DNA from 4 places in the Streptomyces sp. NPDC028331 genome. Region 4 is predicted to be linked to each of the others. Evidence: riboswitches for the same ligand, from Rfam matches in the RefSeq annotation. Region 4 holds a riboswitch; each other region holds the start of a gene.

Region 1 (7,091 bases), on a different contig from region 4:
CGAGGGAGACGCCGAGGATCGCGTTGGCGCCGAGGGAGCCCTTGTTGTCGGTGGCGTCCAGGTCCATCATCGCCTGGTCGATCAGACGCTGCTCGGTGGCGTCGTAGCCGACCAGCTCCGGGCCGATCTGCTCGATCACGGCGAGGACGGCCTTCTCGACACCCTTGCCCTGGTAACGGTTGGGGTCACCGTCACGCAGCTCGATGGCCTCGAAGGCGCCGGTGGAGGCGCCGGACGGGACGGCGGCACGACCCGTGCTGCCGTCGTCGAGGCCGACCTCGACCTCGACCGTGGGGTTGCCTCGGGAGTCCAGGATTTCCCGGGCTACGACGACGTCGATGGACGGCACGAGCATCTCCTTCTTGGATGTGACGCTGGAAGTGCGGGGCTGTGTGCCTTACGGCTGTGCCTTGCGACTAGAGCCTAACCGCCCCGGGCTGCCGGTCGGCCTACCGACCGTCCCGTGGACAGGGTGACGGTACACATTGTTCCCCCGCGGAACAAAGGGCGGGGGAAAGCATCGGTGAAATCCACGCGGCCGGACGGCGAAGAGGACGGGCGGCAACGGGCGCGGGTGGCAACGGGGGGGCGGGGCGGCAGGCAACGGGCGGGCTGGACGGCGAAGGGGGCCGGACGGCGAAGGGGGGCCGGACAGCAAAAGCCCCGCTCCGGGTGCGTACGGGGGGAACACGCACCGGAGCGGGGAGCCCGTGGGGACGGGGGTGACCCGGCTACCGGGTGGCCGTCACTTCAGGTGGAGCTGCTGGCCGGGGTAGATCAGGTCGGCGTTCTGGACGATGTCCTTGTTCAGCTCGAACAGCTTCTTCCAGCCGCCCTGGACGTGGTGGCTCGTGGCGATCGAGCTGAGGGTGTCGCCCTTGACCACCTTGTACTCGCCGTCGCCCTTCTTGACCTTCTGGCCGGTCGGGGTGGTGACGGTCTTCTTCGGGGCCGTGCGGTGCGCGGAGCGGTTGGCCGCCTGCTGCTCGGTCGAGCGAGTGGTGGTGCTCTTCGGGGCGCTCTTGGCACCGCTCGACGAGCCGGTGGCCGCGGCGCCGTTGTACGTGGCGTTGGTCAGGCCCTTGCCGCACACCGGCCAGGCGCCCTTGCCCTGGCCCGCGAGGACCTTCTCCGCGACGGCTATCTGCTGGCCCTTGGTGGCCAGGTCGGCGCGGGAGGCGTAGGAGGTGCCGCCGTACGCGGCCCAGGTGGAGTTCGTGAACTGCAGACCACCGTAGAAGCCGTTGCCGGTGTTGATGTGCCAGTTGCCACCGGACTCGCACTGCGCGACCGCGTCCCACTGGGAGGCGGTGGCGGCGGAGGCGTTCCCGGCCGCGAGGAGCGGGCCGGCGATCGCGGCGCCGGCGACGCCGGCGAGCGCGACGGCACGGGTGGCCTTGGACGGGCGGCGGTGCTTGCCGTTGCCGGAACACAGCATGGTTCGTTCCCCTCACCGACGCCTGCGAGGTGAGCTGTCGGGTTCGGGCCGGTTGAGTTGCCCGGCCGCATCCCTTGCGGGACGCGGCTTCACCCCGAGCCGCTTCCGGTCAACTCCCGGACGCGGCGCCTACCTTGGGTCCCCCGCTCCTGCCTACGGCGCTTGACGCGACGACTGTTCCCGTACGGCCGCTGGCAGGATTCGGCGTTGCGACCGCAGGGGCTCGCTGTGGCGAGCGATCACGACCGTAAGCAGTCGATCCCCGGAATTTCAAAGACGATCAGGGCTTATGAGACCCATATCTCACTTTCACCAAACAGGACATTCCGGATCGAAGTGGGTCGCGAACTTCCGCCTCACAAGGGGCAGTTCAGGACGACCCGCCACTCGCGCCGGCGTCGAGAGCAAGGCTCTGACCGGGGAGAATGAGGTTCGGGTCGGCACCGACCGTCTGCTTGTTGGCCTCGTAGAGCATCGCCCATCCCCCGCCGATGGCAAGGGAGTCGGCGATGGACGACAGACTGTCGCCGGGGCGGACGAGGTACGAGCCGTCGACGGTGTCGCGCGCTCCGGCCGCGTCGCGTGAGGCATGCCGACCGGATGCGTCCCCGGTACGGCCGTCCGCGGCCCCCTCGTCGGCACTGTCGCCCCGATGACGGCCGGCGCCCGAAGCCTCGGTCGAACTCGCGCCGGACGGTGCGTCGTTCTGCTCCGACTTGTCCGACTCGCCGCTCTTCGTCGTGGCCGTCGGCGTACCGCCGGACCCCTGCGCACTCTGAGTGGGGTCGGCGCTCGACTTCCCGGACGAGGACGAGGGCGACGACGAGGCGGAGGAGGGCGAGGAGGGCGAAGCGGAGGAGGCGGACGAAGAGGCCGACGGAGTGGCCGCCGCCGATGACCCGGACGAGTCGGACAGCCCCAGGCCGGAGTCCAGCCCGGAATCCAGCCCGGAGCCGGAGGACGATCCGCTGCTGGACGACGGGTCACCGGCGACACCCGTGTCGACGTCGGCGGGACCGGAGTCCTTGCTCAGGCCGTTCAGCAGACCGCAGGTGCCCCAGACCGACACGCCCCGGGCCGCGAGGACCTTCTCGGCGACGGCGATCTGCTGCGAGCGGCTCGCCTGGTCGGGACTCGGCGCGTAGTCGAGACCGCCGTACTTGTCCCACTCGTCCTGCGTCAACTGCAGCCCGCCGTAGCGGCCGTTACCGGTGTCCGCGCTCCACGAGCCGCCGCTGACGCAGTCCGCGACCTGGTCCCAGGTGGTGCCGGTGGCCGCGCTCGCGCCGGTGGCGCCGAGCAGCGGGATCGCGATCGCTGATCCGGTCACCCCCGCCGCGACGAGGAGAGCCGGAGCCTGACGGGGGCGACGGTGACGACCGTTCCCGGAGAGCATGCGGTTGCCTTTCACACGACAGCATCGACCGACGCGGCGGCCGTGACGTGCGGACCGCCGCGTTGCTGCGTGAACGTATCGGCACCAGATCGCTTGTCACAAGTTAATGCAGCGTAGATCACGTGAAGATCACAGAGGTGAGATCCTGTCACCTTCTTGTGACCATCGGCGTGTTCGCCGTGTCATGTGCGGACGGCCGCGGGAGGTTCGTGACCTTTCTCCGGAACCGGTGTGAACGTCACGGGCAGCGTGCGCAGGCCCCGCATGATGAGTCCGCCGCGCCATCGCAGTTCGGCCGGGTCCACCGCGAGGCGCAGGTCCGGCAGGCGGGTCAGGAGCGTGGCGAGCGCCGTCTGTCCCTCCAGGCGGGCCAGGGGGGCGCCCAGGCAGTAGTGGATGCCGTGCCCGTACCCGAGGTGCTGGTTGTCGCGGCGGGCCAGGTCGAGGACGTCCGGGTCGGCGAACCGCGCCGGGTCCCGGTCCGCGGCGGCCAGGACGACGAGGACGGGGTCGCCGGGGGCGATGTGCTGCCCGCCGATGGTGAGCGGCCGCGTGGCGAACCGCCAGGTGGCCAGCTCCACAGGGCCGTCGTAGCGCAGCAGCTCCTCGACGCCGGTCTCCAGCAGGTCGCGTTCCCCGGTGGCGAGGGACCGCTGCAGACGGGCCCGCTGCCCGGGGTGCCCGAGGAGCGCGTACGTGCCGTTGCCGATGAGGTTGACGGTGGTCTCGAACCCGGCGAAGAGCAGGATGAAGGCCATCGCGGCGGCCTCGTTCTCGGTGAGGTGCTCGCCGTGGTCGGAGGCGCGGATGAGCCCGGATATGAGGTCCTCGCCGGGCCCGGGTTCGGCGGGCAGCGCCTCCCGCTTGCGGTGGATGAGGTCGGCGAGGTAGCCGCGCATCTTCTTCACCGACCGGGCGACGCCGCCCCGGGGCCCTCCCCCGTGCCGGATCATCATCCCGGCCCAGTCCCGGAAGTCGTCCTGGTCCTCGCGCGGGACGCCGAGCATGTCGCAGATGGCGTAGATGGGGAGCGGGAAGGCGAACTCGTGGATGAGGTCGGCCTCGCCCCGGGCCGCGAACCGGTCGATGAGGTGGTCGGTGAGTTCCTGGACCCGCGGCGCGAACTCGGCGACACGCCGCGGTGTGAAGGCCTTGGAGACGAGCCGGCGCAGCCGGGTGTGGTCCGGCGGGTCGATGTTGAGCAGATGCGTCATCAGCTCGGCCTTGCGCTCGCCGGGGATGCCGGTCTTGCCCTTGGCGTGCGCGGGCTCGTCGTGATGCGCCGGGTTCTTGCTCAGCCGGGGGTCGGCCAGCGCCTGCCTGGCGTCGGCGTACCGGGTGACCAGCCAGGCCTCCACCCCGCTCGGCAGCCTCGTCCGGTGCACGGGGGCGTGCTCGCGGAGCCAGGCGTAGGCGGGGTAGGGGTCGGCGGCGAACTCCCAGGTGAACAGCTCGGGTGCGGGGGATGCGGTCTGGCCGGTCACTGCTTCGGGCCCCCGCTCTCCACCTCCCGGATCGCGTCCCGGTACGCGCGTGCCGCCGCGCGCAGGGCCGCCTCCGGGTCCACTCCCTCCGCCTCCGCGCGTGCGGCCAGGGCCAGCAGTTCGTAGCCGATCCCCTCGCCCTGCGGGAGCGGGACGTCGAGGCCCGCCGTGCGGACGCGGGAGTGCAGCTTCGCGGCGAGGGCGAGGCCCGGCTGGCCCAGGGGGACGCCCTCCGTGACCGACGTGCGCCGCTTCTCGGCCGCCTTCGTCCGCAGCCAGTGCTCCTTGACCTCTTCCGGTGTCGTCGCGGTCTCGTCGCCGAAGACGTGCGGGTGGCGGTGGATCAGCTTGGCCACGATGCCGCCCGCCACGTCGTCGATGGAGAAGGGCGCCTCAGGGTGCTCCTCGGCTATCCGGGCGTGGAAGACGACCTGGAGCAGGACGTCGCCCAGCTCCTCCCGCAGCTCCTCGCGGTCGCCCGCCTCGATGGCCTCGACCAGTTCGTACGCCTCTTCGATGCCGTACTTGGCCAGGCCCAGGTGGGTCTGCCGGGACGACCAGGGGCACTCGGCGCGGATGCGGTCCATGACCTGCACCAGGTCCAGCAGGCGGGCGCCCGGGAGGTCGTACGAGGCGGGAAGCAGCTCCAGCTCCGGCATGCGGACGCGGCCCGATCCGGCCAGGCGTGCGAGGCCGTCGGTCAGGGCGGGCTCTCCCTCGCCCGTGGCGACGACGACCACCGTACGGCCGCCGGCGCAGGCGTCGACCAGGTCCTGCGCGCCCGGCGCGGCCTCCTCGACCGTTATGCCCGCCTCGCGCAGATAGGGAAGCTGCGGGTGCGCGCCGTCCGCGCACAGGACCCGGTCGGCGGCGTGCAGCGCCTGCCAGGCGGGCCAGGACAGGAGCCCTGGGGCGACCCGGTGGCTGGTGGTGAGTAGGACGATCCGGCCGGGCTCGCCGGTCGCCTCCGGTCCCGGGGCCGCTTCGAAGCTGGTTGCGTTCACCCTCCGAACGTAACGCACGCCACGGACGGCCCCCGGGGTTGTCCACAGGCCCGGAGGCACCGCCCCGGGAGTCGTCCACGGGCCCGGCGCACCGCCCCCGGAGTCGTCCACAGGCCCAGCGCACCACCCCCGGAGTCGTCCACAGGCCCGGAGCACCACCCCCGGAGTCGTCCACAGGCCCGGAGTACCGCCCGCCCCGGCCCCGGACCACCCGTCTACGCCGTCTGCTGTTCAGCCGACGCCGTGACCTCCTTGACCCACGGTGTCTTCGCGTCCACCCGGCTGCTCTTCTGCACGTCCCAGGTGCCGTAGCGGGGGTTCAGGTCGACGTGCAGTTCCTTGGACGCCTGCGACAGGGCCTTCCAGAACGCGTTCTTGCCCTGGGTCGTGCTCATGTCGGCGCCGAGCGCGGCGGCCAGCTTCTGCGCCTCGACCTCCGTGCGGAGGCTGTCGTCGAGGCGCCCGGGGGCCACCCCGTACTGCTGCAGCCACACGCTCTGCAGCTCCTTCGCGCCGCCCGCCTGCGCCTGGAGGTTCGCCCGCATCTGTTCGACGTCCCTGGCGCTGACGCTCACGCCCGCGTTCTCGGCGGCGCGGTCCAGGACCCGGTCCAGAACCATGGTGTGCAGCGTGTCCCGGGTGAGGGTGCTGGTCTGGGCGACCGCCTGCTCGTACTGGGCGTCGTCCGTGGCGGCGGCGCGCTGGGCCGCGCGCACCTCGTCCACCCGGCTCTCGAGCTGCGCGACCGTGATCCGCTCACCTCCGACGACGGCCGCGGCACCCGGGTGCGCGGTGCCGCCGCACGCGGTGAGGAGAGGTGCCGCGACCAGGGCGGCGGTGAGGGCGATCGCGGGGCGACGGCGGTGCAAAGTGACCTCCCGAGGGGGTTTGTGCGACGGTGCACAAGGTCTTGCGGTGATCGATGGTAAGGAGCGGACCGGCTCCGGCCAACCCATTCGACCAACGATTCACCGGCACTTCGGGCACCGCCCGGCCGTGGGCGGGAATCCCCGGGTGGCTCAGGCCCGCCCGCCCACCGCTCGCTCGACCGCCCCGGCGACGTCGGCGCGCAGCTTGTCGCCGGTGTCGAGCCTGGTCACATTGGCACCGGCCGTCTCGCCGCCCCCGGTGCCGACGAGCACGAAGCCGACCTTCCGGTACCGCGGTGCCGTCTGCGCGGCGGCCGAGATCTCCGGCCGGCCCACGGCGAGCACCACGTCGCAGGAGCGCTGCAGCAGACCGTTGAGGTACGGGCGGGCGTTGGCGGCGCTCTGCTCGCCGGTCACCGGCGCGTAGCTCACGCGCGCGTGCGTCTTGAGGGAGGCGTCCTGCATGCCCTGCCAGACCTCGGCGGCCGTGGTCCCCGCCGTGATGCCCTTGGCGTCGGTGAGCAGGCAGGCGTCGACGTCGTCGTAGTGCCTTGCCCTGGTGTCCGGGATCGGCGGCCGGTCGTCGTGCCGGAAGAGCAACGCGCCGGTCACGACCACCGCGGCGACGACGGCGAGCGAGCCCGCCGTCAGCGCGATGGTGCGTCCGCGGAGCGAGCGCAGCCAGGTGACGACGGCGCGCCCCACCGCGGTGAGCCGCCCCGCGGGGCCGCCCTGTCCCGCGTTCGCCGGGCGTGCCTGCGTCACCTGCCTGACCTGCTTGGCCACGACTTTCCCGCTCTCCTGTCGTACGTGTGTGTCTGTTCTCCGCCGGGTGTCCGTGTCAGCGGCCGCCGGCCCGTCGCGGCCAGACCTTCCAGGCGTGGAGCGAGGCCCCGCCCA
Region 2 (7,091 bases), on a different contig from region 4:
AGCAGCTTGGAGCTGGGGTCGGCGGCCGAGTCGCCCTTGCTCTGCCCGCCCTGGGAGAGCGCACCCGAGGCGAGGCTGTTCTCCAGGCCGCCCAGGTCGGGCAGGCCCAGGTCCGTGCTGATCGTCACCGTGCCGGACATCCGCTGGACGTCCGACTTGGAGATCTTCTCGATGAGCTGCTGCGCGCTGATCTTCGGCAGGTCGGGGTCCCCTGATCCGGCGAACGCCGGGACGAGCCCGATGGTCGCCGCCGCCACGCCCACCACCGTGACCGGGACGACGTACCGCGCGGCCCTGCGCCGGCCGTCGCGTACGTCCTCGACCTCCCCGGTGGGTGCGCTGTCGTCGGATTCGTACGGTGCCATGTGTGCCTTACCTCCGTCATCGGCGGCGGCCTGTCGTCTGCGCACTCCCCGAGCTCTCGACTTCTCTCGAGCCGGGGGACGCCCCCACCCCCTACGCCGCCATTCTCACCCGGATTCGTGTGAGGTGGTCCTCTCCATAGGACCAAATCGGCGGAAGAGAAGCGTCAGACCGCGGGGCCAACTCCGCGTACTTCTGGGGTATGACATGACGGGCGGGGCGCGGTGCCCCACCCGTAGGGGTCGTCAGGGAGCGCCGAGCGACGTGTGACGCGGCTCACGCCGGGCGGGGTACGGGGCGCCGGGCGTCACCCGGCCCGGTGCACCACCGCGTCGCACAACTCCGTCAGGGCCGCCTTCGCGCCGTTGTCGGGCAGCGGGGCGAGGGCCGAGCGGGCGTCCTCCGCGTAGCGGACGGCGTCACGGCGGGCCTGCTCCAGGGCCGGGTGGACCCGGAGGCGGGCGAGGGCCTCGGCGTGGCGGGCGTCGTCCGTGAGGTCGGACTCCAGCAGCTCGCACAGGGCGACGTCCTCCGGCAGCCCGTGGCGCTGCGCGCGCTCACGCAGGCGCAGGACCGGCAGGGTGGCGATGCCCTCGCGCAGGTCCGTCCCCGGGGTCTTGCCGGACTCGTGACTGTCGGAGGCGATGTCCAGGACGTCGTCGGCGAGCTGGAACGCCACACCGAGACGCTCGCCGTACTGCGTGAGCACGTCCACGACCGTCTCGTCGGCGCCCGACATCATCGCGCCGAAGCGGCATGCCACCGCCACCAGGGAGCCCGTCTTGCCGGCGAGGACGTCCAGGTAGTGCTCCACCGGGTCACGGCCGTCCCGCGGGCCCGCCGTCTCCAGGATCTGGCCGGTGACGAGCCGCTCGAACGCCTCCGCCTGGATACGGACCGCCTCGGGGCCGAGGTCGGCCAGGATGTGGGACGCGCGGGCGAACAGGAAGTCGCCGGTGAGGACCGCCACCGAGTTGCCCCAGCGGCTGTTCGCGCTGGGCACCCCGCGGCGCACCTCGGCCTCGTCCATCACGTCGTCGTGGTACAGCGTGGCGAGGTGGGTGAGCTCGACGACGACGGCCGAGGGGACGACGCCCGGCGCGTACGGGTCGCCGAACTGTGCCGCGAGCATCACGAGCAGCGGCCGGAACCGCTTCCCGCCCGCGTGCACGAGGTGCTGCGCCGCCTGCGTGATGAAGGGCACCTCGCTCTTCGTGGCGTCGAGCAGCCCTTCCTCGACAGCGGCCAATCCGGCCTGGACATCGGCTTCCAGAGCCTGGTCCCGCACGCTCAGCCCGAACGGCCCGACGACGGTCACGTGAGGTCTCCTGTCTGCTGACGTCTGCTGACGATCACACGGTCGGTAGCGAGGTCGGTCACTTGGTCGATGACGTCGCCCGTCGACATGGCTCACTGAGTTTGTCGATCTGTCGCCGCCATCACTCAAGTCAGCGTATCCGGTCAGGTTTCGATCACCACGAGTGCCCGCTGTTCCAGGCCGGGCCGTATCGGATCACGAGCGGCATGTTCTTGATCAGGTGATACGAGCGGGTTTGGAGCGACATGACCGCCCGCACCCGGTCGCCCCCGGCCGTCCCGCCCCGCGCCGTCACCCGGCCGGCGCCGTCACCCGGCCGGGCGCACATCCGGCTCCCGGGAAGCGGCTGAACCGGGGAGCGCGGGCGCGCGCACAGCCGTACCGCACGACGAGTGACGCCGGTCACGCCTCCCGGTCCCGGAATGTGATGCGCGCGGACACGGAGGCGTGTCCGAATTGTGGGTATTTACTCCAGAAATCCGTCAGGCGAGCGACAACCCTCGGCCTTTTTGCCCGATTTGCCGTCCCGACCTCTTGAATGACGAGTAACGATCAAGAAACACGCGAGTGAATTAGCTCACGCCCCTGCAGGGCGCGGCGGCGTCTTCGGAATCTCAACTTCCGCTTTGCTTCTGCCAAGTTGAACTCCGGTCAACAAATTGGATCACATCCCTTATTCCCGCATTTCAAGGTCATTTCCCTTGCAGTGTGACTTCACGGCTTGTTTCGGACATGTGCTCTCGCATACCTTCCCAATCGATCCGAGCGGACCGCCGAATCCTGCCGCCGCTCGCGAGCCCATCAACCCACCACGGCAGGAGCGGGGGACCCAGGTAAGTCGCCGGAACGGACACAGCGCCGGAACGGCTTGGGGTGAAGCCGAGCCCTCGACACCGAGGACACGGCCGGGCACCTCCCCGCCCGAACCCGACAGCTCACCTCGCAGGCGTTGGAGAGGACTACGACATGCCCGCTTTCGCCCTGCCCGCACGCCGTCGGGACCGCCGCTCCACGGCCGCGCGCCTCACCCGTGCCCTCGCCGCCGCGGGAACGGGTGCCGCCGTTCTCGCCCTCCCGCTCCTGGGCGCGACCAGCGCTTCCGCCGCCACCCCCGCCTCCGCGGCGACCAAGGCCGTGACCGCCCAGACCGCCCCCACGCGCGCCGCCGGCCTCGACGGCTGGATCCGCCAGTCCCTGGTGGTCATGCGGCAGCACGGGATTCCCGGCTCCTACTACGGCATCTACCGCAACGTGATGCGTGAGTCGTCGGGCAACCCGTCCGCCATCAACCTGTGGGACTCCAACGCCCGGATGGGCATCCCGTCCAAGGGCCTGCTCCAGGTCATCGACCCGACCTTCCGCGCGTACCACGTGCCGGGCACGTCCTGGAACATCTACGACCCGGTGGCGAACATCACGGCCGCGTGCAACTACGCCGCCCACCGGTACGGCTCGATCGACAACGTGCACAGCGCGTACTGAGGTTGAGGCCTAGCGGCCTGCGAAGATTCGTTCGAGGACGACGGCGATGCCGTCGTCCTCGTTCGACTTGGTGATCTCGTCGGCGACCGCCTTGAGTTCGGGGTGGGCGTTGGCCATGGCGACGCCGTGGGCGGCCCAGTCGAACATCGGGATGTCGTTCGGCATGTCGCCGAACGCGATGGTCCCGGACGGCCCCAGGCCCAGGTACTCGGCGGCGAGCGCCAGCCCCGTCGCCTTGGTGATGCCGCACGGCTGCAGCTCGACGGTGCCGGGCCCCGACATGGTGACCGTCGCCAGCGAGCCGACCGCGCTGCGCGCCGCCGTCGCCAACTCGTCGTCGGTGAGCGCGTGGTGCCGCAGCAGCACCTTGCTGATGGGCGCGCACCACAGGTCGTCGCGCCGTTGGACCCGCACCGCGGGCAGCGTGGGATGCGGCATCCGGTAACCCGGCTCGATGAGCGTGAGCCCGTCCACGCCGTCCTGGTCGACGGCCGCGTACACCTGCCCCACCTCGGCCTCGATCTTGCCCAGCGCGGTCTCGGCCAACTCCCGGTCCAGGGTGACGGAGAACAGCAACCGGTCCGCGCCGGCGTCGTACACCTGCGCGCCCTGCCCGCACACCGCGAGCCCCCTGCCGCCGAGGTCGTCGAGCAGCGGCCGCACTCTCGGCGCCGGACGGCCCGTCACCACGAGGTGCTGCGCGCCCGCCGCGGCGGCCCTCGTCAGCGCGGCCCTCGACCGGTCGGAGAGCGTGTCGTCACCGCGCAGCAGCGTCCCGTCCAGGTCAGTGGCGATGAGTGAATATGCGAGGGGTGCGGCCATGATCAGAGAATACGGATGGAACGCTCCCCCGACTCACCGGGAACCAGCCGTCGTCCGGCCACCCACCGGGAACCGGCCGACCTCGCGGGCGGTGTCCGGAGCCCGGCCGCGCATTCGTCGGCCTCCGGTCCGACAACCGTTGTGGGCGCGCCGGTCGAACGCTCGCGCCCCGTTCCGCACGCCCCCGCGGCAGGCGACCGCCGCCCCGGCGTGGCCCTTCCCGGGGAAGGACCACGCGGTGGTCCGGTGACCGACCGAGGTGCCGTGGCCCGTTGAGGCCACCCCTGGCCCGTCGAGGCCCGGTGACCGGCCGAGGCCCGGCGACCCGCCGAGGCCCGGTGACCGGCCGGGGCCCGGCGGCCCGCCCAGGGCCCGGCCGCCAACCAAGGCCCGGCGGCCCGGTGACCGGCCGGGGCCCGGCTGCCCGCCCGGGGCCCGGCGGCCGACCAAGGCCCGGTGACCGGCCAAGGCCCGGTGGCCAACCGGGCCCAGCGGCCCGCCGCTGTCAGCCGTGGGCCGCTGCCAAGTGCCTGGCCAGGCGCGGCGACGCGAACTCCGTGCCGCAGACGAACCGCATCACCGGCCCGTACGAGGCCGCCGCCGGCAGCCCGGTGAAGTACAGGCCCGGGACCGAGGACACATAGCCCGCGCCGAGCTTCGGGGTACCCCGGCTCACCGCCAGCCGGGTGCGCAGTTCGTGGCCCAGGAAGTCCATCGCGGAGATGTCCACGCGGTAGCCGGTCGCGGCGATGACGTGGTCGGCGGTCAGTTCCTCCGTGCGGCCCGTGTGGGTCCGGACCATGAGGACCGGGCCGCCGTCCGCGACGGACGCACGGATGATCCCTTCGACCTCGCGCACGTGCACGTTCTCCTGGAAGCGGTCGCGCAGCCACCACGCGCCGAGCGGGCCGAGGACGCGGCGCACCAGGTAGTGGCGGGTCTCGGCGGGCAGGAAGCGGTAGGGGTGCGGGTAGTAGCTCAGCGCCCACAGGGACCAGGCCCGCCCGAAGGGCGACTCGGGGCGCAGCTTCGGCTGGTCCCACGGGGGCGCGCCGAAGGCGACCCGGCCCCGTCCGCGCGCCACCACGCGCACCCGTGCGCCCGCCTCGGCCGCCAGCGCCGCCGTCTCCAGGGCGGACTGGCCGGCGCCGACGACCAGCAGGTCCTTGCCGGAGAACCGGCTGAGGTCATGGTGCTGGGAGCTGTGCGAGATCGGACCGGTGGGGGTGGGGCCGTCCGCGACCGCGGCGGCCAGTTCCGGCGGGAGGTGGGCGAGGCCCGACAGACCGGTCGCGACCACGACCGCCGACGCGGTGAACGACTCGCCCGAGTCCAGCTTCAGGTCGAAGCCGCCGTCCTTGCTGCGGTCCACGGAGACCACCCGGACCCGCTCCAGCTCGGGCAGCAGCTTCTGCTGGAACCACTCCCCGTACGCGATGAACGTCTCGACCGGAATGATGTCCTCGTCCGTCACCAGCCGGGGGATGCCCGCGGCGTCGCAGTAGTCGGCCAGGGTGTGGCCGGGCTGGGGCGCGTCGATGCTGGAGGCGACCGGGGTGGACTTCAGCAGCATGCCCGCGGGCATGTTGTCGCGCCAGCTCACCATGGGTTCACCGAAGACGCGGACCGGGATGCCGCGCCCGCGCAGATGGGCGGCGGTCGACAGGCCGAACGGCCCGGCACCGATGACTGCTACCGGTTGTTTCACGAAGTCCCTCCCCAGGACGCGACGTGCCTACTTCGTGGTGGAGCGCGTACGTCTGCGACGTACGGGGTGTGCGCCTGTGACGTACGGGTTCTACGCCTGTGACGTACGGGTGGTGCTGCCGCGGCGGTTGGTCCGCCACAGCTGGTAGAGGTGCTTCGCGCCCGGCCGGATGAAGCGCGCGAGCATGGTGACGAACGGCAGCGGGTCGTCCCCCGCGAACCAGGCCAGTTCCGTGCCGCTCGCCCGGGCCGGCGCGTGCGGTGTCGTGTAGCCGCTGCGGCGGTAGGCGAGCAGGGCGGGCAGGTCGATGTTCTCCACGACGTACCGGTGGCCGGCGCGCTGTTCCCCCTCCGGTACGGCGCGGCCCGTCAGGTGCAGGTGCATGGCGCGGACGACGTCCACCCCCGACTCGTTCTCGAAGAGCCGGAACTGGGCGCCCATGCGGGGGTTGAAGTCGAGCAGTTTGTACCGGCCGTCGCGGCGGTCGAAGCGGAGGTCGAGGTCGACGATGCCGGTGAAGCCGATCTGTTTGATGAAACGTGCGGCGAGATCGGCGAGTTCCGGGTTGTCGACGACGTACGCGTTCGCCGTCATGCCCGCGTGCGGCGGCCAGGAGCGCACCTTGACGCCGGTGAACATGGCGAGCGGGGTGGAGTCCTGGTCGAAGTAGGCGTGCACGATCCAGTCCTCGGCCTCCTCCCGGGGCAGGTACTCCTGGAGGATGACGCCGGGGTGCTCGCCCCAGTCGCGGGCGAGCCTGAGCAGCCCCTCACGGGTGGTGATCCTCGTCGTGCCGCCCACCGCGGGCCGTTCGCGGCGCACGAACGCCTCGCGGTTCTTCGCCACGAGCGGGAAGCGGGCCGTGTCGGCGAAGCGCAGGATGTCGTCGTACGACTGCGGGAAGGCGGCCCGGGGGCTCGGGATGTCGTGTTCCACGCACAGTTCGTGCAGGCTCTGCTTGCTGGCGAGGCGGCGCGGAAGCCCCGCGTCCACCTTCGGGAACAGGAAGGGCCCGGTGAGGGCGTCCTGGTGCTCGGCGATCAGGACCGCGGCCTCCTCGTCCGTCGGAACCAGGACCGTCGGCCGGCCGATACGGCGCCCGATGCGCAACAGTCCCTCCACGAGCCGCTCCGGTTTCTCCGTCCCGGTGGTCGGCCACACGAACGCGCGCCGCAGATAGCGGGAGGCCGCGGCCGGTGTGTAGCGGTCCTCCGTGATCGCGTACATCGGTATGCCGAGCCGGCCGAGACTGCGGATCGCGCCGACACCGCCGTGGTGCAGCGGGTAGTCGCCGAACTTCACGATGAGCCCCGGCACATCGCGGTCCGCGTCGAACGGCACACCGCCGGTGCTCCTGGCCACGGGTCCCCCCACGTGTCCCCCCTACGGACCGGACCC
Region 3 (7,091 bases), on a different contig from region 4:
TTGTCGCCCTCGAAGGAGAGGTACGGCTCGATCTGCGCGCGCAGCCGGGTCACCCACTGGGCGATGGTCTCCGGGTCGTTCAGGGTGCGCTCGGCGGTCGGCCGCGGGTCGCCGATGTGGCCGGTCGCGCCGCCGACGAGCGCCAGGGGGCGGTGCCCCGCCTGCTGGAGCCGGCGCAGGGTGAGCACCTGCACCAGGTGGCCGACGTGCAGGCTGGCCGCGGTCGGGTCGAAGCCGCAATAGAACGTGACGGGTCCATCCGCGAGAGCCTTGCGCAAAGCGTCCTCGTCAGTGGCCTGGGCGATCAGCCCGCGCCACTTGAGCTCGTCGACGATGGCCGTCACGGTCCTTTGTCTCCTTGAGTCGCGTGTGTCAATGTGGCGGCCAGTGTAGTGCTCCGGCCGGATTTACGCGTTTGTGCTGCTCGGCGACGGCGCGGGCACGCGCCTGGATCTCAGCGCAGGAAACTCGGCGCCAAAAATCTCAGCGAGAACCCCAGCGTGGGAACCCCAGTGGGAATCCCAGCGTGGGAATCTCCCTGCTGTTCATCCCGCCGTCAGTTCCGTCAGCGGCAGGGTGTGCTGGGTGTGGACCACCTTGGCGCGCAGATAGCGCACGTTCTGGGCGGTGGTGAAGACGCCGGTGGGGACGCGGTGGGTGACCGTGAGGCCGAGGTCGCGGAGCTGGCGGGCCTTGTCGGGGTTGTTGGAGAGCAGGTCCAGGGCGTCGATGCCCAGCGCGCGGAGCATCTGCGCGGCGGCCGTGTAGTCGCGGGCGTCCTCCGGCAGGCCGAGCGCGGCGTTCGCCTCGTAGGTGTCCAGGCCCTGGTCCTGGAGGGCGTAGGCGTCGAGCTTGTTGTAGAGGCCGATGCCGCGGCCCTCCTGGCGCAGGTAGAGCAGGACGCCGCCGTGTTCGGCGATGCGTTCCACCGCCTCGCGGAGCTGGGGGCCGCAGTCGCAGCGGGCCGAGCCGAAGACGTCGCCGGTCAGGCACTCGGAGTGCAGCCGCACCAGCGGCGGCCGGCCGGCGGCGGGTTCGCCGAGGATCACGGCCACGTGCTCCTGGCCGTCGGTCAGGCCGTGGAAGGTGACCAGGTCGGCGGTGACGGTGTAGCCGTCGCCGAAGCGGAGGGGGACCGTCACGCGGGTGCGGACCGTGGCGGCGGGGAGGCCGGTGGCGGGCAGCTCGGTGCCGGGAATGCCGGTGGCGGGCAGGGGGGTTGCGGAAAGGGGAGTGGCCAGGGCGGCCGCGGACGGGTCCGCTGTGTGCGGGTCGGCCGGGTCGCCGGTGTCGCGGGAAGGGATGGTCTCGTGTGCGTCGCGCATGGCTGTCGTCTTTCTCCGGGCCGACGATGGCGGGTGCGGAGGATGCGCCCCATGCTTCAGATTTGAAGCACAACCTCGGCCGAGACTCTAGCCCTGCTTTAAACTTCAAGCAACTCTTTTCCCGTGTTGCCTGGGTTACTCGGCTCACGCCGGGGGCGAACGCCGCTGGGTTGCTCGGCTCACGCGGTGGACGAACGCCGCTGGGTTGCTCGGCTCACGTCGTGGACGAACGCCGCCGCCACGGCAGCTCGGCGCACGCCGACCGCTCCTCACCCGCCTGGAGCGCTTCCGTGATCCGGGCGCAGATCTCCTCGAGCTGGGCCACCTGCTCCTCGGTGAGGTGGTCGAAGACGGCCGATCGGACCGTCTCGACGTGCCCCGGCGCCGTACGCTCCAAAAGCGCCCTCCCGGCCTCCGTCAGGACCGCCACGCTGCCGCGCTTGTCGGTCGGGCACCCCTCCCGGTGGACCGTGCCGTCCTTCTCCAGCCGGGTGACCACGTACGTCAGCCGGCTGCGCGTGATCTTCAGCGCCTCGGCGAGATCGGTCATGCGCATACGGTGCCCGGGCGCCTCGGAGAGGTTCGCCAGGACCGAGTAGTACAGGTGCGGCATGCCGGCGTCCTGCTGGAGCTGCCGGTCGATCGCGTCCTCCAGGAGCCACGACGCGGCCAGGTACGAGCGCCAGGCGCGCATTTCCTCGGGGGTGAGCCAGCGGGTCGTCATACTGGCAGTGTAGTTATTGTTTAAAAGTTGAACCAAGCTGAACCAGGCTGAACCGAGCCCGTCCCGTGCACCGGATGATCCCGACCCCAGGAGCGCCGCCATGGCCCACCCCTACGTCCTGTTGTCCGCCGCCGTCTCGCTCGACGGCTTCCTGGACGACACCGGGCCCGAGCGGCTGCTGCTGTCCGGTCCGGAGGACTTCGACCGGGTCGACGAGGTGCGGGCGGGCAGCGACGCCATCCTCATCGGCGCGGGCACGCTGCGCACCGACAACCCCCGGCTACTGGTCTACTCGGCCGAGCGCCGGGCGGCCCGGCTCGCCGCCGGGCTGCCGGAGTATCCGCTGAAGGTCACGGTGAGCGCGTCCGGGGACCTGGATCCCGAGGCCCGCTTCTGGCACACGGGCGGCGCGAAGACCGTCTACACGACGAACAAGGGCGCCCGGCGGCTGCGCGGTCTGCTGCCGGCGGAGGTGGAGGTGGTCCCGCTCGGCCCTGAGGTGGAGTGGCGGGCCGTGCTCGATCACCTCGGGGACGTCAAGGGCGTACGGCGGCTGATGGTCGAGGGCGGCGGCAGCGTGCACACGCGACTGCTCCAGCAGGGACTCGCGGACGAGGTGCAGCTCGTGGTGGCGCCGCTGTTCGTCGGGGAGCCGGAAGCCCCGCGGATGTTCGGGCACGGCGCGTACCCGCCCGGGCGGATGCGGCTGGTGGAGACGCGCGCGGTCGGGGACGTCGTGCTGATGCGGTACGCGCCCACCGCGCCCGGCACCGGGGCGCTCGCCTCGGCCGCGGACCGGCGGTGGCTGGAGGTGGCCTGCGAGCTGGCGGCACAGTGCCCGCCGTCCCGGACCGCCTTCAGCGTCGGCGCGGTGGTCGTCGCGGCCGACGGCACGGAACTGGCACGGGGCCACTCACGGGAGGGCGGCGATCCCGTGGTCCACGCCGAGGAGGCGGCGCTGGCGAAGCTGGATGCCGCTGATCCGCGGCTGGCCTCGGCGACGGTGTACAGCAGCCTCGAACCGTGCGCCCGCCGCGCCTCCCGGCCCGCGCCCTGCGCCCGGCTGATCGCCGAGGCGGGGGTACGACGGGTGGTGACGGCCTGGCGGGAACCGGACACGTTCGTCGCGTCCGCGGACGGGAACGCGGTGCTGGCGGCGGCGGGCGTGGACGTGGTGCTGCTGCCGGAGTTCGAGGACCGCGCCAAGGCCCCGAACGCCCATCTGCTGCCCCCGGGCGCCCGTTCCTGACGGCGTAGAACCGGGGCCGGGCGGCCTCGCGTCGGGCCGGATTCCGCTGGTGGGACGCCGTGGGGGTGGAATGCGTGCGCAACCTGTCGCGCGCATGGCGTACACTGGAATCACCGACGCGGGGTGGAGCAGCTCGGTAGCTCGCTGGGCTCATAACCCAGAGGTCGCAGGTTCAAATCCTGTCCCCGCTACTGAAGGCCGAGGGCCGGAGTCCGAAAGGGCTCCGGCCCTCGGTGCGTCCCGGCCCCTCGGTGTTTCCCCGGCCCCCTCCTTCACCCTGCGGCGGCTACTCCGCCCGGCCCACAGCGGTCGCCCCCCGCCGCCCTTCCGGGAAGCCTGGACGGGTGGCGCAGCAAGCAGGCGAGCGGTGGTCATGGGAGCGGGACGATCCTGACGACGAGGAGTCGCACGGATCCCAGGGGTCCCAGCGGTCCCAAGGGCCCCGGAAATGTCAGCAGTCCCAGGTGTCCCAGTCCCAGATGTCCCAGTCCCAGGTGTCCCAATGGCCCCGTGGGGCCCATGAGTCGTGTGAGCGGGGGACCGAGGACCGCGACCCGCCGGTCCGACGCCTCTTCGACCGCGACGACCGGCGGGGCGGGCGCCTCCCCGGCCGCACCGACCAGCGACGCGGCCGACTCGTCGGCGCGTCCGGCCACCCCGGCGCCTCCAGAGTCCGTGAGGACCCCGGAGTCCCTGAGGACCCGGGAGTCCCCGGCGACTCCGGGCTCCCCGGCCCGCCCGGGGCCTCCGCCACCCCCCTCCCCACCCCCACGCCCGTCCCCGGAACAGTCCCGGTGTCGGCGTACGGAGAGGGAGACGCGGAGGCCGAGGCCCGGGAGCGGCGGATCTCGTACGCGCGGGCGTTCCTGCGCGCCCTGCCCGGACTGCTGATCGTCGCGGGGGTCTGCTTCGACCTCTTCGCTCCCTCCGACTACACGGCCGGCCCCCTCTTCACCGCCGCGCCGCTCGTCGCCGCGCCCCTGTTCCCGCTGCGGGGCACCGTCCTCACCGGCGTGACGGCCGTCGTGGTGGTCGTCGGGGTCCGTCTCGGGCTCGGCGTGCTCGGACGGGCGGGCGAGATCACCGAGGTGGCCACCGTCGTCACCGTCGCCGCCCTCGCCGTCCTCATCAACGTGCTGGTCCGCCGCAACGTCGCCCGCCTCGCCTCCGCCCGGCAGATCGCCGAGGCCGCGCAGCGCGCGGTGCTGCCCGAGCCCGCCGCCCGGATCGCCGGGCTGGACATCGCCGCCCGCTACGAGGCCGCCCAGGCCGACGCGTTCATCGGCGGTGACCTGTACACCGTCCAGGACTCCCCGCACGGCGTACGGCTCGTCGTCGGCGACGTGCGCGGCAAGGGCATGGGCGCCGTGACCGCCGTGGCCGTCCTGATCGGCGCCTTCCGGGAGGCCGCCGAGCAGGAGCCGACGCTCGAGGCCGTCGCCCGGCGCCTGGAGCGGGCGCTGTCGCGTGACCGCGCCGGACGCGAGGGGCCCGACGCGTCCGAGGGGTTCACCACCGCGGTGCTCGCCGAGATCCCGCACGGTTCCGGAGTCGTCCGCATCGTCAACCGCGGCCACCCCGCTCCGCTGCTCCTGCACCCGGACGGCTCTCTGCGCGAGTTGCAGGGCACCGAGGCCGCGCTGCCGCTCGGCATGGGCGACCTAGGCGTCTGGCCCGACCGGGCGGAGGAGTGGGACTTCCCGCCCGGCTCGACGCTGCTCTTCTACACCGACGGAGTCTCGGAGGCACGGGACGCCCACGGCCGGTTCTACGACCCCGCCGTCCGGCTCGCCGGGCGGGTCTTCCCCGGCCCGGGCGCCCTGCTGAGCACCGTCACCCGGGAGGTCGCCCGGCACACCGGCGGCCGCGGCACGGACGACATGGCCCTGCTGGCCGTGCGCAGGCGCGCCCGCCTCCGGGCGCGCTCACAGACGGTGAGTGAGTGATGCCCCTGCGCATAACAACTGACATACTGTCAATACCGGTGAGGTCTCTGAGGCCGGGGCGACTCGCCCCTTTTTCTCCCTTCAGGCCGTGAAAGTCCTGGCCAGCGGCTTGAACGGATCTGTCCGAACAGCTTGGAATACAGGCCCCGCGTCTATTAACGTTCGATAACGCAGCGCGGTCGTCCCAGCCGTCACCAGAGACGGCTCCGTGCGCGCCTGCCGAATCCCGCGAGGGAGCCGGGGAACCACCACCTTGGGGTGAATCGAGCGGATATCGCCGTGTTCGCACGGCCGGTATACGCGCGTAGGAGACCTTCCTGCTCCGAACCCGTCAGCTAACCCGGTAGGCGAGACGGAAGGAAAGGAGTGCGCCCACGTGGCGTTCAACCGGCCTGCCCAGAGCACCTCGTTCGCCCCGAACGGCACCCAGACGCTCGACGTCGCCCCCGGCCTCGACGAGGGCCCCTGGGAGGAGTGGAATCCCACCGAGGACTCCGTCCGTCCCGTCCGCGGCCGGCACCGCGTCGCCAAGCAGCGCGGGGGCGGGCTCGCCCGCAGCTCCACCGTTCTGGGCGTCGGCGTGATCGCGGCCGTCGGCGCGGGCGGCATGGCCACCGCGCAGTCCGGCAAGCCGCCGGTGTCCATATCCCTGCCGGACCTCTCCTCGGTCACGGACTCCGCCAAGGCGCTCATCGGCGAGGACTCCGGCGCCCCCAAGAGCTCGGCCACCGCGCTCAGCACCGTAGGCCGGACCGACGCCACCGACACCGCCGGTGCGAAGAACGCGGGCGAGGCGCTGCGCGCCCGGATCATGCAGCAGGCCGAGTCCCAGCAGGACCGGATGGCGCGGGCGGCCGCGCAGGCCGCCGAGGACGCCGCCGTGAAGAAGGCCGCCGCCGCGGCGGCCAAGGCGCAGGACGACGCGCGGGCCAAGGCCGCCGCCCAGCAGAAGAAGGCGGAGGAGGCCGCGCGGCTGGCGAAACTCGCCCAGCAGTACTCGCTGCCGACCTCGTCCTACACCCTGACCTCCCGCTTCGGTGACGCCGGGGGCATGTGGTCCTCCGGCTACCACACCGGCCTGGACTTCGCCGCGCCCACCGGCACGCTCATCAAGGCCATCCACAGCGGCACGATCACGGAGGCGGGCTGGGCCGGCGCGTACGGCTACCGCACGATCCTCACCCTCGACGACGGCACCGAGCTGTGGTTCTGCCACCAGTCGTCGATCAGCGTCACGGTCGGGCAGAAGGTCAGCACGGGCGACGTCATCGGCCGCGTGGGCGCGACCGGCAACGTCACCGGACCGCACCTGCACCTGGAGGTCCACCCGAACGGCGGCGCCGCGATCGACCCGATGGCGTGGCTGCAGAGCAAGGGGATCAACCCCTGACGCCCCAAGGCGCGCCCGTTTACAGGATCTTTGCGGGCTTCGCGGAAGACGCCCGTCCCGTCCGGGCGTTGGCGTAGAGCATGACTTCTCTTCGCAAGCTGGGTTCGTCCGATCTCGAGGTCTTCCCGCTGTCGCTCGGCGGCAACGTCTTCGGCTGGACCGCCGACGAGACGCAGTCCTTCGCCGTCCTCGACGCCTACGCCCGGGCGGGCGGCAACTTCATCGACACCGCCGACGTCTACTCGGCCTGGGCGCCGGGCAACAAGGGCGGCGAGTCGGAGACCATCATCGGCAAGTGGGTCAAGGCGCGCGGCAACCGCTCCGACGTGGTCATCGCGACCAAGGTCAGCCAGCACCCCGACTACCAGGGCCTGACCGCCGCCAACATCAAGGCCGCGGCCGACGCGTCCCTGCGCCGCCTGGACACCGACTACATCGATCTCTACTACACGCACTA
Region 4 (7,091 bases):
TGCTCCCGCGCGCGCTGCACGGCCAGCGACCGGTCGGTGGGCTCCAGGTCGAACTCGAGGCGTACGACACCGTCCTCGAAGCTGCGCTTCTGCTGGTACCCGGCGTCCGTGAAGACCTTGATCATCTTGGTGTTGGCGGGCAGCACCTCGGCGGCGAACCGGCGGATTCCGCGCTCCCTGGCCACCGCCGCGATGTGTTCGAGCAGGGCGGAGGCGACGCCGCGCCCCTGGTGCGCGTCCTGCACGAGGAAGGCCACTTCCGCCGTTTCGGGAGCGGGAGAAGGGGCGGGCGCGGGGTGCCCTCCGGGGAGGGCGGCGAGGGCGGTGGCGGGAGACGGGTGGGCGGACGCGGAGGCGGGCAGGCCGTCGTCGCCGATGCGGTCATAGCGTACGGTGGCGATGAACTCGCCGCCGACCGTGGCCGCGAGTCCCACCCTGTCCACAAAGTCGTGGTGCGTGAAGCGGTGGACGTCCTTGGCGGACAGTCGGGGGTACGGCGCGAAGAAGCGGTAGTACTTCGACTCGTCCGAGACCTGCTCGTAGAAGCTGACGAGGCGCTCGGCGTCATCGACGGTGATGGGCCTGATGCGCGCGGTACCGCCGTCGCGCAGCACCACGTCGGCCTCCCAGTGGGCGGGGTAGTCGTGCCGGTCCGACGTGGTCTGCATGGGCCCCAGAGTAAGGCTCGCGCCCGACAACGGCGCGAGGCAGGCTAGGGGGACCAGGACCGGCCCGCGCGGGGACGAGACGCCGCCCCCCTCCCGGGCACGCTTCACCTGTGGAACACTGGTCTAGACAACCCTGAACACCTGAAGGGCAGCAACACATGGCTGAGCGCCGCGTCAACGTCGGCTGGGCCGAGGGCCTCCACGCCCGCCCCGCCTCCATCTTCGTCCGGGCAGCCACGGCCTCCGGCATCCCCGTGACGATCGCCAAGGCCGGCGGCACCCCCGTCAACGCCGCGTCGATGCTGGCGGTTCTGGGCCTCGGGGCCCAGGGCGGCGAGGAGATCGTCCTGGCCTCCGACGCGGAGGGCGCGGACGCCGCGCTCGACCGCCTGGCCAAGCTGGTCGCCGAGGGCCTCGAGGAACTCCCCGAGACCGTCTGACCCTTCGGGCAGCAGCATCACGCGGAGCCGCGTCGCCGGTCAGGGCGGCGCGGCTCCGTCGTGCCGGGCGGTCTCCCGTCCAGGGCGACGAGACAGGCGGCCACCGCGCGCCCGGCGCGGGAAAAGCGCGAGAACGGCACACGCGAGAACGCGACACACGCGGGAACAGCACCGGCGAGAACGGCACACGACGGATTCGGAAGCGCCCGGATAAAACCGCACACGGCACACTGAAACAGCGCGCCCCGAATTTTGGGGAGCACACGGAAAACAGGCAGCCGAAAACAGGGCCGGTCGAATATCTCTCTTTGTATACGGCGCCCGTGTTAATGCCGGAGCGCCGACATGTTTACGGTGTGTTGCGAAGTCCTCACACGGTCCGCCCGGTCCCCCGCGCCGGGAAAGCGAAGCCGGTGCGCGGCCGTCGAGCGCTCCCTGTGCAGCGCCGTGATCGTCCGTGCCCGCTCGCTGTCCCCGCGCGCGACGGCGTCCACGATGCCGCCGTGCTCCGCCCAGGACTCCACGGGGTCGACCGGCGCGTCGACCGCGTACATCCATGCGATCTTGTGCCGCAACTGGGCCAGCGCCGAGGTCAGCGCGGGACTCCCGCAGGCCTGCGCCAGCGTCTCGTGGAACCAGCCTCCCAGGGAGCGCAGATCCTCGCTGCTACCCGTCCTGGCCCGCTCCTGGCCCAGCCTGACCAGTCCGCGCAGGACCTTCAGGTGGGCCTCGGTGCGCCGCTGCGCGGCCCGGGCGGCCCCCAGCGGCTCCAGCAGCAGCCGCATCTCCAGCAGGTCGGCGGCCTCCTGCTCGGTGGGTTCGGCCACGCACGCGCCCGCGTGCCTGCGGGTGACGACGAAGCCCTCGGCCTCCAGCGTGCGCAGCGCCTCGCGCACGGGAACCCGGGAGACGCCGTAGCGCCGCGCGAGGAGTTCCTCGGTGAGCCGGCTGCCGCGCTCGTAGACACCCGCGACGATGTCATCACGGATCGCCGTGCAGACCGAGTGCGCCGGAATACGCATGACCGACCTCCGCCTTAATCCCCGCGAAACGCTCCCGATTGACGCGTGTTCAACCGACTCTATTGCAGCGGGCCGGAATTTCCGACGGCGGGCCGGAATCCATGGATATTTTTTGGTCACACACCGTTCGAAAGCGGACGACGGCCCCCGCTGATCAGCGGGGGCCGTCGGAGTGCGGGGGCGCCTTTCGCGGGCGGAAGCGGTCAGAGGTTCACGCCGTGCGAGCGGAGGTAGGCGACGGGGTCGATGTCGGAGCCGTACTCGGGAGTGGTGCGGGCCTCGAAGTGCAGGTGCGGCCCCGTGGTGTTGCCGGTGGACCCGGAGAGGGCTATCTGCTGGCCCGGGGTGACCCGCTGGCCGACGGAGACGCCGATGGACGACAGATGGCCGTACTGGGTGTAGGTGCCGTCGTTCATCTTGATGACGATCTGGTTGCCGTACGCGCCGCCCCAGCCGGTCTGGACGACCGTGCCGGCGCCGACGGCGTGCACGGCCGTGCCCGTGGCGGCGTGGAAGTCGATGCCGGTGTGGGTGCCGGAGGACCACAGGGAGCCGCCGGTCTTGTAGCCGGTGGACACGTAGGAGTTGAAGACCGGCGGCACGAAGGCGTTGAGACGCCTGCGCTCGGCCTCGCGTGCGGCCCGCTCCTTGGCCTCGCGCTCCTGCCGGGCCTTCTCGGCGGCCTTCCTGCGTGCGGCCTCCTCGGCCTTCTTCTGCTCGGCGGCCTGCTTCTGGGCCGCGGCCTGTGCGTCGATCTGCTCGGCGACCGAGTCACCGAGGGTGACGGCCTGGATCAGTCCGGTCTGCTCGACGGGGGCGCCGGCGGCGAGCGCCGGGGTGGCCAGGGTGCCGATGACACCGGTGGTGGTGAGCGCGGCGACGCCCACGGCGTTCGCAGTCGTACGCTTCACACGGCTCGGGCGACGGTGCTTCCCGGTGGCGCAGATGAACGCCATGAAGTGGCTGGTCCTTTCCTTCCCTCTCGCCTACCGGGTTAGCTGACGGGTTCGGAGCAGGAAGGTCTCCTACGGGCTCGCGCCCGATTCACCCCAGGGACTTCGGGTTTGGGTCCCCGGCTCCCCTGGCTCGCGCCGTACGGGGACTCGGCGATGACTGTCCGGTGCCGCGGGTGCGGCGCACTGCCTGACGGACAGCCCGAATGACGCTAAGGGGACCGTCTTTCAATCAGCAAACGCAGAACGGGGTTTGTAGCGCATCCCACAGGGCAGAGAGGCAACCTCTGTGGCAATACGGACAAACCCCTCAACGGGCAGGGCCCCGGTGACACGGGAAGTCACCAGGGCCCCGGGGCCGGCACGGCGCACGCGCGCGTGCGGTGCGTTCTATTCGGCCGCCACCACGGTCACTTCTCCGATGCCGAGCGCCTCGACGGGCTCCTTGATCTGCGCGGCGTCGCCCACCAGCACGGTGACGAGACGGTCCACCGGGAACGCGTTCACCACGGCCGCGGTGGCCTCCACGGTGCCCGTCGCGGCCAGTTCCTGATACAGCGTCGACTGGTAGTCGTCGGGCAGGTGCTGCTCGACCTGGTCGGCGAGCGTGCTCGCGACGGCCGCCGCCGTCTCGAACTTCAGCGGCGCCACGCCCACCAGGTTCTGCACCGCGACGTCACGCTCGGCGTCCGTCAGTCCCTCGGCGGCGAGGGTGCGCAACACCTTCCACAGGTCGTCGAGCGCCGGGCCGGTGTTGGGCGTGTCGACGGAGCCGCTGATGGCGAGCATCGCGGCGCCCGTGCCGTCCGGCGCGGAGCGCAGTACCTGGCCGAACGCCCGCACCCCGTAGGTGTAGCCCTTCTCCTCGCGCAGGACGCGGTCCAGGCGGGAGGTGAGGGTGCCGCCGAGGCAGTAGGTGCCGAGCACCTGGGCGGGCCACACGCGGTCGTGACGGTCGGGCCCGATCCGGCCGATCAGGAGCTGCGTCTGGACGGCGCCGGGACGGTCCACGATGATCACGCGACCGGTGTCGTCGGCGGTCACCGGGGGCACCGGGCGCGGCCCCGCGGGCGAGCCCGTCCAGGCGCCGAGGGTGTCGCCGAGGAGGGCGTCGAGATCGATCCCGGTGAGGTCGCCGACCACGACCGCGGTGGACGTCGCGGGGCGCACGTACCGCTCGTAGAAGGCGCGGACGGCCGCGGCGTCGATGGTCGCGACCGTCTCCTCGGTGCCCTGACGCGGACGCGACATCCGCGAGGACGCCGGGAAGAGCGACTTGGACAGCTCCTTGGCGGCGCGGCGGGCCGGGTTGGCCGTCTCGTGCGGGATCTCGTCGAGGCGGTTGCGCACCAGGCGCTCCACCTCGCTGTCCGCGAACGCCGGCGCCCGCAGGGCGTCGGCGAGCAGCCCGAGCGCCTTGGGGAGGCGGGAGGCGGGCACCTCCAGGGAGAGGCGGACGCCGGGGTGGTCGGCGTGCGAGTCGAGGGTGGCGCCGCAGCGCTCCAGCTCGGCGGCGAACTCCTCGGCGGAGTGCTTGTCGGTGCCCTCGGAGAAGGCGCGCGCCATGATCGTCGCGACGCCGTCGAGGCCGGCCGGCTCGGCGTCCAAAGTCGCGTCGAGGAGCACCTCGACCGCGACGACCTGCTGGCCGGGACGGTGGCAGCGCAGCACGGTCAGGCCGTTGTCGAGCGTGCCGCGCTCGGGCGCCGGGAACGCCCAGGGCTTGGCCTCGCCGGGCTGGGGCTGCGGGTGGAACTCCATGGTCGCGAGCTCGGTCACTTCGCCGACTCCTCGGTCTCGTCGGTGGTCTCGGCTGCTTCCGGGGCCTCGGCCTCGGCCGCGACCGGCTCGTACACGAGCACCGCGCGGTTGTCGGGGCGCAGGCGGGCCTTGGCGATCTCCTGCACCTCCTCGGCGGTGACCTCGAGCACGCGCTTCACCGCGGTCAGGGCGAGCTGCGGGTCGCCGAACAGCACCGCGTACCGGCACAGTTCGTCGGCGCGGCCCGCGACCGTGCCGAGCCGGTCCAGCCACTCGCGCTCCAACTGCGCCTGGGCGCGTTCCATTTCCTCGTCCGTCGGGCCCCGCTCGGCGAACCGGGCGAGCTCCTCGTCGATCGCGGCCTCGATGACGGGCACCTCGACGTCGCCGGAGGTCTTCACGTCCAGCCACCCCAGGGAGGGCGCGCCGGCGAGACGCAGCAGGCCGAACCCGGCGGCGACGGCGGTGCGGTCGCGCCTCACGAGCCGGTTGTACAGGCGGGAGGACTCGCCGCCGCCGAGGATGGTCAGCGCCAGGTCGGCCGCGTCGCACGCGCGCGTGCCGTCGTGCGGCAGCCGGTAGGCGGCCATCAGCGCGCGCGCCGGGACCTCCTCCTCGACGACCTCGCGCAGCTCCCGGCCGATGACGTCGGGCAGCGAGCCGTCGCGCGGGGCGGGCTTGCCGTCGTGGGACGGGATGGACCCGAAGTACTTCTCGATCCAGGCGAGGGTCTGCTGCGGGTCGATGTCGCCGACGACGGACAGCACCGCGTTGTTGGGCGCGTAGTAGGTGCGGAAGAACGCGCGCGCGTCCTCCAGGGTGGCCGCGTCCAGGTCGGCCATCGACCCGATCGGCGTGTGGTGGTAGGGGTGGCCCTCGGGGTACGCGAGGGCGGTCAGCCTCTCGAATGCGGTGCCGTAGGGGACGTTGTCGTAGCGCTGGCGGCGCTCGTTCTTCACGACGTCCCGCTGGTTCTCCATCGACTCGTCGTCCAGCGCGGCGAGCAGGGAGCCCATGCGGTCGGCCTCCAGCCAGAGGGCGAGCTCGAGCTGGTGGGCGGGCATGGTCTCGAAGTAGTTGGTGCGCTCGAAGCTGGTGGTGCCGTTGAGCGAGCCGCCCGCGCCCTGCACCAGCTCGAAGTGGCCGTTGCCCTTGACCTGGGCGGAGCCCTGGAACATCAGGTGCTCGAAGAGGTGGGCGAGACCCGTGCGCCCCTGAACCTCGTGCCGGGAGCCGACGTCGTACCAGAGGCACACCGCCGCGACCGGGGTCAGGTGGTCCTCGGAGAGCACCACGCGCAGGCCGTTGGCCAGGCGGTGCTCGGTCGCTGTCAGGCCCCCGGAGCCTGCCTCGGCTGTGGCCGTGTGACCCATGGGCATGTACGTCCCTTCGATCGAGGAAGCTGTCGCGGAAACCGCGTTTTCCTGCCGGTGCTGTCACTGTATGCAAGCGTGCCGACCGGTGGCGAAGTTCCCGGGCGGCGTACGCCGAGAGCGAGACCATGATTACGTGGGGTGGGGGATCCCCGCGGTTGACGCGTACCCGGGGTCGGGCCGGTCGTGATCGTCGCCGGGCCGGTGCACGGCCCCCTGGGACGGGCCCTGGTCCGCGTTGTCGGTGGGTCGGTCCACAATGGTCGGCGTCAGATTCGTTTCCATGCCCAGCACAGACGGTGAAGGAGCCGGCAGCGATGGCCCGCCGCAGCACGAAGACCCCGCCACCCGACGACTCGTACGAGGAGAAGATCCTCGACATCGACGTCGTGGACGAGATGCAGGGCTCCTTCCTCGAGTACGCCTACTCGGTCATCTACTCAAGGGCCCTGCCGGACGCCCGCGACGGCCTCAAGCCGGTGCATCGGCGGATCGTCTACCAGATGAACGAGATGGGCCTGCGCCCCGACCGCGGCTATGTGAAGTGTGCCCGCGTCGTCGGCGAGGTCATGGGTAAGTTGCATCCGCACGGCGACGCGTCGATCTACGACGCCCTGGTGCGCATGGCCCAGCCGTTCTCGATGCGCGTGCCACTGGTCGACGGCCACGGCAACTTCGGCTCGCTGGGCAACGACGACCCGCCGGCCGCCATGCGGTACACCGAGTGCCGCATGGCCGAGGCGACGAGTCTGATGACCGAGTCGATCGACGAGGACACCGTCGACTTCGCGCCCAACTACGACGGCCAGGAGCAGGAGCCGGTGGCGCTGCCCGCCGCCTTCCCGAACCTGCTGGTGAACGGCTCGTCGGGCAT

Evidence for each region. Region 4 has a riboswitch for cyclic di-AMP ahead of ACZ4SW_RS16020 (M23 family metallopeptidase). Riboswitches for the same ligand answer to the same signal wherever they lie in the genome.
Region 1: another riboswitch for cyclic di-AMP. It lies ahead of ACZ4SW_RS03635 (transglycosylase family protein); the one in region 4 lies ahead of ACZ4SW_RS16020 (M23 family metallopeptidase).
Region 2: another riboswitch for cyclic di-AMP. It lies ahead of ACZ4SW_RS00745 (transglycosylase SLT domain-containing protein); the one in region 4 lies ahead of ACZ4SW_RS16020 (M23 family metallopeptidase).
Region 3: another riboswitch for cyclic di-AMP. It lies ahead of ACZ4SW_RS31715 (M23 family metallopeptidase); the one in region 4 lies ahead of ACZ4SW_RS16020 (M23 family metallopeptidase).

What each region holds. Positions count from the first base shown of each region.
Region 1 is NZ_JBVHTR010000002.1:342,155-349,245, reverse strand. It holds gene eno (phosphopyruvate hydratase) at 1-355, opposite strand, end outside; gene ACZ4SW_RS03635 (transglycosylase family protein) at 746-1,438, opposite strand; cyclic di-AMP (ydaO/yuaA leader) riboswitch at 1,443-1,609, opposite strand; gene ACZ4SW_RS03630 (LysM peptidoglycan-binding domain-containing protein) at 1,809-2,834, opposite strand; gene ACZ4SW_RS03625 (cytochrome P450 family protein) at 3,017-4,318, opposite strand; gene ACZ4SW_RS03620 (nucleoside triphosphate pyrophosphohydrolase) at 4,315-5,322, opposite strand; gene ACZ4SW_RS03615 (SurA N-terminal domain-containing protein) at 5,538-6,191, opposite strand; gene ACZ4SW_RS03610 (hypothetical protein) at 6,342-6,977, opposite strand; gene ACZ4SW_RS03605 (hypothetical protein) at 7,033-7,091, opposite strand, start outside.
Region 2 is NZ_JBVHTR010000001.1:154,914-162,004, reverse strand. It holds gene ACZ4SW_RS00755 (LolA family protein) at 1-365, opposite strand, end outside; gene ACZ4SW_RS00750 (polyprenyl synthetase family protein) at 671-1,681, opposite strand; cyclic di-AMP (ydaO/yuaA leader) riboswitch at 2,443-2,643, shown strand; gene ACZ4SW_RS00745 (transglycosylase SLT domain-containing protein) at 2,648-3,163, shown strand; gene ACZ4SW_RS00740 (HAD family hydrolase) at 3,173-3,985, opposite strand; gene ACZ4SW_RS00735 (FAD-dependent oxidoreductase) at 4,491-5,693, opposite strand; gene ACZ4SW_RS00730 (carboxylate--amine ligase) at 5,784-7,034, opposite strand.
Region 3 is NZ_JBVHTR010000028.1:89,428-96,518, forward strand. It holds gene tyrS (tyrosine--tRNA ligase) at 1-344, opposite strand, end outside; gene ACZ4SW_RS31690 (GTP cyclohydrolase II) at 546-1,325, opposite strand; gene ACZ4SW_RS31695 (MarR family winged helix-turn-helix transcriptional regulator) at 1,540-2,049, opposite strand; gene ACZ4SW_RS31700 (dihydrofolate reductase family protein) at 2,150-3,298, shown strand; tRNA gene ACZ4SW_RS31705 (tRNA-Met) at 3,416-3,489, shown strand; gene ACZ4SW_RS31710 (PP2C family protein-serine/threonine phosphatase) at 4,093-5,244, shown strand; cyclic di-AMP (ydaO/yuaA leader) riboswitch at 5,452-5,609, shown strand; gene ACZ4SW_RS31715 (M23 family metallopeptidase) at 5,621-6,634, shown strand; gene ACZ4SW_RS31720 (aldo/keto reductase) at 6,715-7,091, shown strand, end outside.
Region 4 is NZ_JBVHTR010000009.1:156,819-163,909, forward strand. It holds gene ACZ4SW_RS16005 (bifunctional acetate--CoA ligase family protein/GNAT family N-acetyltransferase) at 1-668, opposite strand, end outside; gene ACZ4SW_RS16010 (HPr family phosphocarrier protein) at 827-1,108, shown strand; gene ACZ4SW_RS16015 (GntR family transcriptional regulator) at 1,435-2,130, opposite strand; gene ACZ4SW_RS16020 (M23 family metallopeptidase) at 2,334-3,086, opposite strand; cyclic di-AMP (ydaO/yuaA leader) riboswitch at 3,099-3,249, opposite strand; gene ACZ4SW_RS16025 (M16 family metallopeptidase) at 3,474-4,862, opposite strand; gene ACZ4SW_RS16030 (M16 family metallopeptidase) at 4,859-6,223, opposite strand; gene ACZ4SW_RS16035 (DNA gyrase/topoisomerase IV subunit A) at 6,535-7,091, shown strand, end outside.